3 regions of the Bacillus inaquosorum genome follow, and region 2 is predicted to be linked to each of the others. Evidence: riboswitches for the same ligand, from Rfam matches in the RefSeq annotation. Region 2 holds a riboswitch; each other region holds the start of a gene.
The links. Region 2 has a riboswitch for S-adenosylmethionine ahead of metK (methionine adenosyltransferase). Riboswitches for the same ligand answer to the same signal wherever they lie in the genome.
Positions count from the first base shown of each region.

Region 1: linked by a shared signal. The riboswitch ahead of M1M80_RS06195 (bifunctional homocysteine S-methyltransferase/methylenetetrahydrofolate reductase) and the one ahead of metK (methionine adenosyltransferase) in region 2 are both predicted to bind S-adenosylmethionine.
Region 3: linked by a shared signal. The riboswitch ahead of mtnK (S-methyl-5-thioribose kinase) and the one ahead of metK (methionine adenosyltransferase) in region 2 are both predicted to bind S-adenosylmethionine.

Region 1 covers NZ_CP096592.1:1,292,014-1,296,292, forward strand. Annotated here, with positions in the region: gene M1M80_RS06185 (GNAT family N-acetyltransferase) at 1-73, opposite strand, end outside; gene M1M80_RS06190 (GNAT family N-acetyltransferase) at 78-527, opposite strand; gene M1M80_RS06195 (bifunctional homocysteine S-methyltransferase/methylenetetrahydrofolate reductase) at 617-2,455, opposite strand; SAM riboswitch class I at 2,547-2,665, opposite strand; gene M1M80_RS06200 (YajQ family cyclic di-GMP-binding protein) at 2,772-3,263, opposite strand; partial or broken gene M1M80_RS06205 (CvfB family protein) at 3,362-4,259, shown strand.
Region 2 covers NZ_CP096592.1:3,120,543-3,124,821, forward strand. Annotated here, with positions in the region: gene asnB (asparagine synthase (glutamine-hydrolyzing)) at 1-1,223, opposite strand, end outside; gene metK (methionine adenosyltransferase) at 1,372-2,574, opposite strand; SAM riboswitch class I at 2,744-2,882, opposite strand; gene pckA (phosphoenolpyruvate carboxykinase (ATP)) at 3,080-4,279, shown strand, end outside.
Region 3 covers NZ_CP096592.1:1,533,218-1,537,496, forward strand. Annotated here, with positions in the region: gene mtnA (S-methyl-5-thioribose-1-phosphate isomerase) at 1-865, opposite strand, end outside; gene mtnK (S-methyl-5-thioribose kinase) at 873-2,066, opposite strand; SAM riboswitch class I at 2,172-2,327, opposite strand; gene M1M80_RS07565 (carbon-nitrogen family hydrolase) at 2,411-3,190, opposite strand; gene mtnE (methionine-glutamine aminotransferase) at 3,285-4,279, shown strand, end outside.

The DNA.
Region 1 (4,279 bases), 1.8 Mb from region 2:
CCTGCCTGCAAAGCCGCAATAAGCCGGGGACATGTTCTTCATGAAGCTCAATCAGCTCATCCATTACGTCCATAAGATCACCTGCTTGTTCCGAGTTTTTTGCACATGACGATATGAGTGCCAATGCCGGGAATCTCAAACGGTTCGCCGCGTTCTTCCCAGCCAAGCTTTGCGTAGTAGCCTTTGACATGTTGTCTTGCATTGCACCAGACCGCCTGCACGCCTTTCTCTGCCAGTTTCTGCTCCGCGTGTTTGATCAGCATGCTCCCGGCTTTTTTATCGCGATATCCTTCAAGCGTCGCCATGCCTCTCAGCCGATACGCAGGGGATTCCGTTAATAATGGCTGATTTTGAGGGGAGAAAGAAGCAATGCTGATCAGTGTTCCTTCAAAAAACGCGCCGAGATGAAAAGAGCCTTCCGCATGATCCTGTTCATATTGGCATTGTTCGATGGATTGATGGGGGCGCAGGATACGGTGCCGGATTTCGTATGTATCTTCCGCGGAAATGGTTTTAACTTCGAGCATGATGTTCCTCCTCTAAAACCGATTTTTTATATCGTAACACGAATGCGGTAAAAAAAGACCGCCCGATTGGCTCAGGCAGTCATCTAGGTTTAATGCAAATAGATATTTTGGCGCTGCTCATCTTTTTGCTGGATATACGAAGTGAGCTCAGCGGTTAAGTCAGATCTGAGAAAAGGCGTAATCAAGTAGATGCCGTTAAACAGCTCGCATGCCGTGTCCAGCAGGGAGCGGGCAATCGCAAGGCCTTCCGCTTTTTGCTTCTCTTTATCTTCACCGGCGAGGGCCATTGTTTCGCGAATAGAGTCAGACAGCTTAATGCCCGGAATTTCATTGTGGATGAATTCAGCATTTCGGCTGCTTGTGAGCGGCATAATGCCGATATAGATCGGCGTCTTCAGATGCTTTGTTTCGTTATGGATATCGACAAGCTGCTGCTCGGAATAGACAGGCTGTGAAACAAAATAATCGGCCCCGCAATCTATTTTTTTCTCCAGCCGTTTTACCGCTTTATCCAGATGTCGGACGTTCGGATTAAATGCAGCGGCGACTGAGAAATTCGTTTTCTTGCCAAGCGGCTTTCCAGACAGGGACAGTCCTTCATTGAACTGTTTGATCAGCCTGATTAAATCAAAGGATGTTAAATCATAAACAGACGTTGCACCCGGAAAATCCCCGATTTTAGAAGGATCACCCGTAATGGCCAGTACGTCATTCAGCCCTAATGTATCAAGGCCCATTAAATGTGACTGTAAGCCGATAATATTTCGGTCACGGCACGTAATATGGACAAGGGACCGCATATCGAGCTGCTGCTTCACAAGGGCGCCGCAGGCAACATTGCTGATCCGCGGGGTAGCCAGTGAATTGTCAGCGAGCGTCAGGGCATCAATTCCCGCTTCTTTTAATTCAGCAGCAGCGGACAGAAATTTGTCAAAGCTCAATTTTTTCGGCGGGTCCAGTTCTGCGATGATGGAGCGTTTTTCCGCCGCGATCTCATTCAGGCCGGGCTCTGTCCGCTCGTGCTGAACGGAAATGAATTCCTTCGCCCGGGTTTTGACTTCTTTTTCCGTAATCGGAGCCAGCCCGCCAACTGCTTCCGCCATCGCCCGGATGTGATTCGGTGTGGTGCCGCAGCAGCCGCCGATAATCCGTGCGCCTTGTTTGCGAAATTCTGATGCGCTGTTTTGAAAATACGTGTCATCTGTTTCATAGACGAGCCGTCCCTCTTCAAGTGAAGGAAGACTGCTGTTCGGATAAACTGATAAGAACACGTCGTCAAAAATCGGCACTTCGCTGAGCGCTTCAATCATGTGATAAGGACCGAGCCGGCAGTTAATGCCGACGATATCAGCCCCGAGATCAGCAATCGATCGCAATGCTTCAGAAAGCGGCGTTCCGTCCTGCAGTACGCCTTGCTCGTGCATCGATACATTGAGCATAATCGGAAGGCTAGTCTCTTTGCGCGCAATTTTCAGCACTTCACGGGCTTCTTCCAAATCATAATACGTTTCTAACAGCAAGCCATCCGGTTCTTCATGCAGCAGCAGGTACAGCTGCTCGCGAAAGCTGCGTTTGATTTCGTCAAGGCTGTACGCGTTTTTATTAAATGTGCGGATGCCGCCCATCGTCCCAAGCACGTATGCATCGCCTGCTGAAGCCCGCGCGATTTTTACTGCCTCTTGATTCATTTTTTTAATGTCATCCTCAAGGCCGTGTCTCGATAATTTAATATAATTGGCCCCGTACGTATTCGTTTGAATAATGTTGGCTCCTGCCTCAACGTACGCTTTATGTATGCGCTGAATTTCCTCCGGCTTCGAAATGTTGAGCTCCTCAAAACACCTGTCAATGCCATAGGAGTAGAGGAGCGTCCCCATGGCGCCGTCACCGATTAACACCTGTTTTTGCAAATCTTCTAAAAGTCCCATTGTCTGCCTCCTTTATTCACATTCAGCAAGGAAAAAAAGAGAAATAAAAAAAGTCCTCTTAAGAAGAAGACTTTGTCAGTGATTTTGTCTCTTCTTATCTTCCAAGCTGTTCGAGCTTGCTGGATTTAGCACCTTGGTCATGGCTGATCGCCATTTACACCGGTTGCTGAAGCTTCGTCGGGCCAGTCCCTCTGCTTCTCTTGATAAGAACGGATATGAAGTTTTCGTATTCAGGAAATGCTAAAAGATGCCGGGCTTTTTCCCTTTCTCCAAATTTACCGAAAATAAAGACAATAATCAATAGGATTCAGAAAATTTATCTGAAATTTATAAATTGAACGTCAATCGGCAGATCTGCACCCCGCACAGCTGTAATAATCTGCTGCAGGTCATCCTTGTTTTTTCCAGTGACGCGCACTTGATCATCCTGCACCTGAGACTTTACTTTCAGTCCGGAGTTTTTGATGATCGTATTGATTTTTTTGGCGTTGTCTTTATCAATGCCTTGAACAAGCTTTGCGCGCTGGCGTACCGTTCCCCCTGATGCGTTTTCAACCTTGCCGTAATCAATGTTTTTTGTCGGTACATTTCGTTTTATTAATTTACTGACCAGCACATCTTTCAGCTGGCTTAATTTGAATTCGTCATCAGAAACGAGGACAAGCTCCTCTTTATCTAAAGAAATGTCGCTTTTGCTTCCTTTAAAGTCATAGCGTGTGCTGATTTCCTTCAATGCGATTTGGATCGCGTTTTGCACTTCAGGCAATTCCACCTTAGATACAATATCAAATGAACTTTCTTTTGCCATATGAAAACCTCCATAACATTTAACTTATGTGTTGATTATAGTAGAATAAAGAGAAACTTCCAACAGAACAAAGAATCAATTTGTGATGATTGGAAAAAATGTTAACAGAATCCGCAGAAAAATAAGCGGAACAGGAAGGACGATAGCATGAGACCAGGGCAGCAATTAACCTTGAGTATAGATCACCAAACTGACTTCGGTTACTTTTTAACCGACGGAGAAGACACGATTCTCTTACATAACAGTGAAATAACTGAGGATATCGAGGACAGAGACGAAGTAGAGGTCTTTATATACGTCGATCAGCAGGAAAGGCTTGCGGCCACGATGAAAATTCCGGTCATCAGCGCTGATGAGTATGGCTGGGTCGAAGTGGTGGATACAGTGGAAGATATGGGCGTTTTCGTTGATGTCGGTTTATCTAAGGACGCGCTTGTCGCAACCGAGCATTTGCCTCCGTACGAAGATGTCTGGCCGCAAAAAGGGGATAAGCTTTACTGTATGCTGAAGGTGACAAACCGGGGACGCATGTTCGCGAAACCAGCGCCGGAAGATATCATCAGCGAACTGTTTACCGACGCCACAGAAGATATGATGAATAAAGAGCTGACAGGTACGGTGTACAGACTGATCGCAACAGGTTCATTCGTCATCACGGACGACGGTATACGAGGTTTTATCCATCCTTCAGAAAGAAAAGAGGAGCCAAGACTCGGCTCAAGAGTCACGGGACGGGTGATTCAAGTCAAAGAAGACGGTTCAGTCAACATGTCGCTGCTTCCGAGAAAACAGGATGCAATGTCTGTTGATGCTGAGTACATTCTGACGTATATGAGAACAAGAAACGGCGCCATGCCGTACAGCGACAAAAGCCAGCCTGACGATATCAGAGAACGTTTTAACATGAGCAAGGCCGCCTTTAAACGCGCGCTCGGCCATTTGATGAAAAATGGAAAAGTGTATCAGGAAGACGGATGGACATACGAGAAAAAATAGCATGAAAAAGGCTCGCCTGC
Region 2 (4,279 bases):
CCTCTCATTCCTTCAGGCATAACGGCCGCAACGTGCAGAAGCATCTTTTTCAGGCCGGACGGAATGCGCTCAAACGGTTTAAGCGAAAGCGGTTCACGGTAAATGTTATATCCGCCGAAGAGCTCGTCTGCACCTTCACCTGATAAGGCAACCGTTACATGTTTTTTCGCTTCTTTTGCAACAAAGTACAATGGAATCGCCGCCGGATCAGCAAGCGGATCATCAAAATGCCATACGATCTTCGGAAGCTCGTTCATGTATTCCTCAGGGGAAATGACTTTGCTGATATTTTCAATGCCAAGTGCCGCAGCAGTTTCTTTCGCTACATCGACTTCACTGAAGCCCTGCTGTTCGAATCCGACAGAGAAAGTTTTTAAGTTTGGATGAAATTCTTTCGCAACGGATACAATAAAGGAAGAATCGATTCCGCCAGACAGGAATGAACCGACAGGAACGTCACTTCTCATATGAACGTTTACAGAGTCATAGATCGCGTCTCTGACTTCTTTCACAAGCTTATCTTCTTCGGTCTGAACTGGCTTGAAGTTCGCTTTGAAATACGTTTTGAATGTGATATCGCCGTCCGGGCGGATTGTAAACTGTGAACCCGGCTCTACTTTTTTCACATTGGCATCAAGCGTGCTTGGTTCAGGAACGAATTGGAAAGACATGTACTGCTGCAATGCCTCTTTATCTATTTCAATATCATTCTGAGCAACCATTAAACTTTTTCTCTCTGAGGCAAAATAAACCTGATCATTGATCGTTGTGTAGTACAACGGTTTAATGCCGAATGGATCTCTTGCTCCATAAAGCACATGATCGTTTTTATTCCAAATCAGAAAGGCAAACATACCGCGCAGTTTGGACGCCGCTTCTTCTTTATAGTGACGGTAAGTCGCAAGAAGAACCTCTGTGTCCGAATCCGTGTTGAATGTATACCCCTTTGCTTCAAGTTCTTCTCTCAATTCAATATAGTTATAGATTTCTCCGTTAAAGATAATCCAATATGTTTCATCTTCATATGATAAAGGCTGTCCGCCATTTTCTACATCAATAATGCTGAGCCGTCTGAATCCGAATCCAACGTGCTCATCATGGAAATATCCATCACTGTCAGGACCGCGGTGAACGATCATTTGGTTCATTTGTTTGATTAGTTCTTCTTGATCAGCGGTTTGAGCTAACGGATGCTTGTTAAAAACCCCGACAAATCCACACATAGTATTGCCTCCATAATTAAAATTGTCATCATTGAACCCCTATTTATAGACGCTGTGAATAGTATTTGGTTTCACGGTTATGTAAAAAAATAAACATGAATACAACGTAAAAAAGGGAAAGCCGCTTAACCAGTAAGCGGCTATAAAATTATTCTCCTAACGCTTCTTTACGCAGCTGCTCCGCTTTGTCTGTACGTTCCCACGGAAGATCAACATCGTGGCGTCCAAAGTGGCCGTACGCAGCAGTTTGTTTGTAGATCGGACGGCGTAAATCAAGCATTTTGATAATGCCGGCAGGTCTTAAATCAAAGTTATTGCGAACAACTTCAATCAGTTTTTCCTCAGAAGCTTTTCCGGAACCGAATGTGTTGATTGAGATTGACACAGGCTGTGCAACACCAATCGCGTAAGCAAGCTGTACTTCGCAAGAATCTGCAAGCTCAGCCGCTACGATGTTTTTCGCAACATATCTAGCTGCATATGCCGCAGAACGGTCTACCTTCGTCGCATCCTTACCTGAGAACGCGCCTCCGCCGTGGCGTGCATAGCCGCCGTACGTATCAACGATGATTTTGCGTCCTGTAAGTCCCGCATCCCCTTGAGGGCCTCCGATAACGAAACGTCCTGTAGGGTTGATGAAATATTTTGTTTCTTCATCAATTAGCTCTGCAGGAACAACCGGATTGATAACATGTTCTTTAATGTTGCGCTGGATTTGCTCAAGCGTAATTTCAGGGTGGTGCTGAGTTGAAATAACAATCGCGTCAATGCGGACAGGTTTGTTATTTTCATCATACTCAACCGTTACCTGTGTTTTGCCGTCAGGGCGAAGGTACGGAAGAATATCTTCTTTACGCACTTCACTCAGGCGGCGGGCCAATTTATGAGCAAGTGAAATTGGAAGAGGCATAAGCTCTTTCGTTTCATTGCACGCATAACCGAACATTAAACCTTGGTCACCCGCACCGATCGCTTCAATTTCTTCGTCACTCATTGTGCCTTCACGGGCTTCAAGCGCTTGGTCTACACCCATCGCGATATCAGCAGACTGCTCGTCAATTGATGTTAAAACCGCACAAGTTTCCGCATCAAATCCGTATTTCGCACGTGTGTATCCGATTTCTTTAATTGTTTGGCGAACTGTTTTCGGAATGTCAACATACGTAGATGTTGTGATCTCTCCGCTGACAAGAACCAAACCAGTTGTCACAGACGTTTCACAAGCAACACGCGCGTTAGGGTCTTTCTTTAAAATTTCATCTAAAATGCTGTCAGAAATCTGGTCACAGATTTTATCCGGATGCCCCTCCGTAACAGATTCTGATGTAAATAAACGACGATTTTTACTCATGATTTGCTTCCTCCTGCACAAGGCCTCCCGAAAGACCTTGTATATATGATACGGAACTCGCTCCCTCTTTTATACAATGTAACGTTATATTAGAGAATGTTAATTGGCATATTTATGAAATAAAAAAACCTTTTCCATCGAGGAAAGGGTTTGGACTTTGTGCCTTTCACTCTTATCGCTCAAGGAATCATACAACCTTGCAACAGGTTAGCACCTTGGTTGTCTCACACAGTTGAACATAATAAATAACAGAGAAACCGGTTGCTGGGCTTCATAGGGCCTGTCCCTCCGCCAGCTCGGGATAAGAGTATCCGCTCAATGAAATATCTTATCGTAAAAGGGTTTGCAATGTCAATATGATTCAGAAGAAATAGGCACCTATATCGAGGGAAAACATTGGAAAACACACACACAAAAAATGATAAATAGTATAGACTATTTGAAAATATATGTTATACTAATTCACAATTAGCAAAACACAAAAAACGATAAAGGAAGGTTTCATATGAACTCAGTTGATTTGACCGCTGATTTACAAGCCTTATTAACAAGTCCAAATGTGCGTCATAATTTATCAGCAGCACAGCTTACAGAAAAAGTACTCTCCCGGAACGAAGGCATTTTAACATCCACGGGTGCTGTTCGGGCGACAACAGGCGCTTACACAGGACGTTCACCTAAAGACAAATTTATCGTGGAGGAAGAAAGCACGAAAAATAAGATCGATTGGGGCACGGTGAATCAGCCGATTTCAGAAGAAGCATTTGACCGGCTGTACACGAAGGTTGTCAGCTATCTGAAACAGCGAGATGAGCTGTTTGTTTTCGAAGGATTTGCCGGAGCAGATGAAAAATACAGGCTGCCGATCACCGTCGTAAATGAGTTCGCATGGCACAATTTATTCGCCAGACAGCTGTTTATCCGTCCGGAAGGCAATGATAAGAAAACAGTTGAACAGCCGTTTACCATTCTTTCTGCTCCGCATTTCAAAGCGGATCCAAAAACAGACGGCACACATTCCGAAACCTTTATTATTGTCTCTTTCGAAAAGCGGACGATTTTAATCGGCGGAACAGAGTATGCCGGCGAAATGAAGAAATCTATTTTCTCCATTATGAATTTCCTGCTCCCTGAAAGAGATATTTTATCTATGCACTGCTCCGCCAATGTCGGTGAAAAAGGCGATGTCGCCCTTTTCTTCGGACTGTCTGGAACAGGCAAGACCACACTGTCAGCCGATGCTGACCGCAAGCTGATCGGCGACGATGAACACGGCTGGTCTGACACAGGCGTCTTTAATATTGAAGGCGGATGCTACGCCAAGTGCATTCATTTAAGCGAAGAAAAGGAGCCTCAGATCTTTAACGCGATTCGCTTCGGGTCTGTTCTCGAAAATGTTGTTGTTGATGAAGATACACGGGAAGCCAATTATGATGATTCCTTCTATACCGAAAATACGCGGGCAGCTTACCCGATTCATATGATTGACAACATCGTGACCCCAAGCATGGCAGGCCACCCGTCAGCAATTGTATTTTTGACGGCTGATGCATTCGGGGTCCTGCCGCCGATCAGCAAACTGACGAAGGAGCAGGCGATGTACCATTTCTTAAGCGGTTATACGAGTAAACTTGCCGGAACCGAACGCGGTGTGACGTCTCCTGAGACGACATTCTCCACATGCTTCGGCTCACCGTTCCTGCCG
Region 3 (4,279 bases), 1.6 Mb from region 2:
TCGGGATATCAGCGCCGCTTTTCACTTTCGTATCAAATGTAGATAATGGTGCGGCGACAAAAAACGGAATATCAAAGGCGTTTGCTAAAATCGCGAGACCGTATGTTCCGATTTTATTTGCCGTATCACCGTTCTTTGCAATTCGATCAGCTCCGACGATGACAGCGGAAATTTGTTTTTCCTTCATCGTATGGGCGGCCATGCTGTCTGTGATTAGAGTGACATCAATGCCTCCCTGCATCAGCTCCCACGCAGTGAGGCGTGAACCTTGAAGGACAGGTCTTGTTTCACAAGCATAAATATGCAATCCCAAATCCTTTTGTTTGGCTAAGTAAAATGGAGCGAGTGCCGTTCCATAACGGCTTGTCGCGATAGAACCGGCATTGCAGATCGTCATAATCCGGTCGCCTTTTTTGAAAAGCTGCAGGGCGTTTTGGCCGATCATTCGGCACGTTTCCTCATCTTCGACCTGAATCTGAATCGCTTCATGGACAAGGTTTGTTTTTGCTTCATTTACGGAAATGGCGTTTTCGATCGAATGACTCAGTCTCTCAAGCGCCCATGATAAATTAATGGCGGTAGGCCGTGAGCTGTTTAAATACTGTTTGATGTCATCCAGTCTGCGGCGGAATTCCGTGACATCATCTGTTTCGATGTCTTTTGCAGCAAGCGCAAGGCCGAAGGCAGCTGTAATGCCGATGGCCGGAGCGCCTCTTACTTTGAGTGTGACAATGGCGTCAAATACATCCTCTTTCGTTGTCAGCTCCAGATATTCCGTCACATCAGGAAGCTTTTGCTGATTTAAAATGGTAATGGCTGTTTCTTTCCATTCAACAGAACGCGGAACAGCAAATGAATGGGTCATGAATGGATCATTCCTTTACAAGTAACTTAAATAATTCAATAACATCCGTTATCGTTTTGAATTCCGAACGTTTTTCGATAAAAGCTGTGCCGGTTTCGAGCGCCAGCCGTTTTCTGCCGATTCGTTTATCAAACGGCACGATCGTATCCAGATCAGCCACATGCGCAAGTCCGATCGCGCGGCGTATCAGCTCGCAGCCCGCAAACCCGATCGCCTCTTCAAAAATATGACTGAGCGTATCAGTAAGGTAACCGTCGATTTTGGCGTAAACATCCAGACTGTCCTTCTCCCAGGCTACACTAAACGTCTCTTTAAACGTTTCCCAGACCTGCTTAACATGTTCATATAACGGCTCTCTGTCAGCCCCGTCACGACCGAGTGCGTTCAAGAATAAGTTGGCAATAAATTGGCCTACATCAAAGCCGATCGGTCCGTAAAAAGCAAATTCAGGATCAATCACCTTTGTTTCATGTTCGCTGGCGAAAATGCTTCCTGTATGCAAATCACCATGAATCAATGTTTCTGCAGATGTTAAAAACGACTTTTTCAGCTTAGCGGCTTCGATTTTGACGTTGTCATTATTCCAAAGCTTCTCGACAAAAGGCCGAAGCTCTTCTTCAAAGTCATTTGTGTCATGGTCAAAGAAAGGATCTGTAAAGACAAGTCTTTCCGTTATGTCGCACAGCTCCGGATTTGTAAATTGTTTAACAAGCTGTTTTTTCACCTTGGGTTCAAGCGCGTAGTCTGATGAGTAGAAAAGTGTTTTTCCTAAAAATTCACCGATGTGCTGTGACAGGTGCGGATAATGTTCCCCCTCAATGAGTCCTTTTCTTGCGATTTTCAGGTGAGAAAGATCCTCCATGACGGTAACCGCCATTTCTGTATCAGAATAAAACACTCTTGGAACCAGATGGGGGACATGCTCGCCCTGGCGTATGAGAGCACTGCTTTCAATTCTTGCGCGATCGATTGTCAGCGGCCAGCTTTCTCCGACCACTTTTGCATAAGGAACTGCCTGTTTAATGATCAATGCTCTGTCATGTTCTTGATCATAAATATGAAAAACGTAATTTAAATTGCCGTCGCCGATCTCCTGGCATGTCAGCGTGCTTTTGCTTGGAAATAAGCCAAGCTTCACCGCAAGTGCCACAGCGGAGCTTTCATTTAACGTTTCGTATAAAGGTGTTTTTGTGACTGCCATTGTCATAACCTCCAATTATGTAATCTCTTTGATATGTTTGCAGCTGAATGGCCGTAAAAAAGCCTCCTTCTCAGAGAGAAGGAGGCTTAACATCTATGTCCGCCTCTCTTATCTCTCAGATCAGATCTGAAGGAATTAGCACCGTGCCTTAAGAGACGAGCGTCTCGGCGCGAAAAAGATGCGCCCCATTTCACAATGGAATTACGGTCGGTTGCTGTTGGGGTCAAAAGGCCAAATCCCTCGCCCAACTCTCGATAAGAGAATATATTCACTTGTTAAACAATTCTAATTTATCAGTTGATGAACATAGTAACAGGTGTTTTGTTAAGTTGTCAATATATTTTTTAATATAAATCTTTTCTGATATCATCGAAAACAGGAATGCTCTCCCGCACTTCAACGCTTTCCTGAAGGTCGATTTCCGCTCGTACTATGCCTTCTTCCAGGCCGCCTTCAGCAAGTATACGCCCCCATGGATCAATAATCAGGCTATGCCCGGCAAATTCATTATCTGGATTTGAACCGGTACAATTGCAGGCAGCGACAAAGCATTGATTCTCAATGGCCCGCGCAATAAGCAGGCTTTTCCAATGATCAAGGCGGGGAAGGGGCCATTCCGCAGAAATAAACAGCACGTTGGCTCCTTTCGTCGTATGTTTTCTGATCCACTCCGGAAAACGGATATCGTAACAGATCAGTCCTGAGCTTTTGACGCCATCTAGCTCAAAGTAGCCGTCTTCGGAACCGGCTGATAAATACACATGCTCATCCATCAGCTGAAAAAGATGGACTTTTCTGTACTCTTTAATGATTTGTCCTTCCTTATCCGCGATGTACATTGTATTATAAACATCAGAATCCTTTCTGACAGCGACCGATCCGGCGACAATATGAACGCCATGTTTCTTTGCCGTTTTCTTCAGCCAGTTCTGAGCAGAACGCCCGTCTTCATCAGCGAGCTCATCAAGGTTGGACAGGTCATATCCGGTCGTCCATAATTCAGGAAGAACAAGAACATCAGCATGTTTACTTTCTTTTTCGATTAAAAATTCAGCCTTTTTTATATTTTCCGAAGGTTTACCGTATGAAATATCAAATTGAAGACAAGATATCGTCCATTTCATCTTTTTAACACCCCAAATTTTTCTTTACTTTTTTCATTTAACCATATATGATGATGGACTATTATTTCAAGAATTTTTTAGAAGGTGAGAATAGATGAAATTTGAACAGTCTCATGTATTGAAGGAATTGCCTAAACAATTCTTCGCTTCTCTGGTGCAGAAAGTGAACCGAAAGCTCGCAGAAGGACACGACGTCATTAACCTCGGACAGGGAAATCCGGATCAGCCGACTCCGGAACATATCGTTGAGGAAATGAAACGAGCCGTTACTGATCCGGAAAATCATAAATATTCGTCTTTTCGCGGCTCATACAGTCTGAAGTCGGCAGCGGCAGCATTTTATAAAAGAGAATACGGCATTGATCTTGATCCTGAAACTGAAGTCGCTGTATTATTCGGCGGGAAAGCCGGTCTGGTCGAGCTCCCGCAATGCTTGCTGAATCCTGGTGATACGATTTTAGTTCCGGACCCGGGCTATCCTGATTATTGGTCAGGTGTCACACTCGCGAAAGCGAAGATGGAAATGATGCCGCTCGTAAAGGACAGGGCGTTTCTTCCTGATTACAGCAGCATCGCCGCTGAAGTGAGGGATCAGGCGAAATTGATGTATTTAAATTATCCGAATAATCCGACCGGAGCTGTTGCTACCTCTGAATTTTTTGAAGAAACCGTGAGTTTTGCGAAAGAAAACGGGATCTGTGTTGTTCACGATTTTGCTTACGGCGCTGTAGGGTTTGACGGCTGCAAGCCTTTAAGCTTTTTGCAGACTGAGGGTGCGAAGGATATCGGGATTGAAATTTACACGCTGTCAAAAACGTATAATATGGCAGGGTGGCGGGTCGGCTTTGCCGTCGGTAACGCTTCGGTCATTGAAGCGATTAATCTTTATCAAGACCATATGTTTGTCAGTCTTTTCAGAGCGACTCAGGAAGCTGCAGCGGCGGCACTGTTAGCTGATCAGGCATGTGTGGCGGAGCAAAATGCCCGATATGAAAGCAGGCGAAACGCTTGGATCACGGCATGCCGGGAAATCGGCTGGGATGTGACAGCTCCGGCAGGTTCATTTTTTGCATGGCTGCCTGTGCCTGA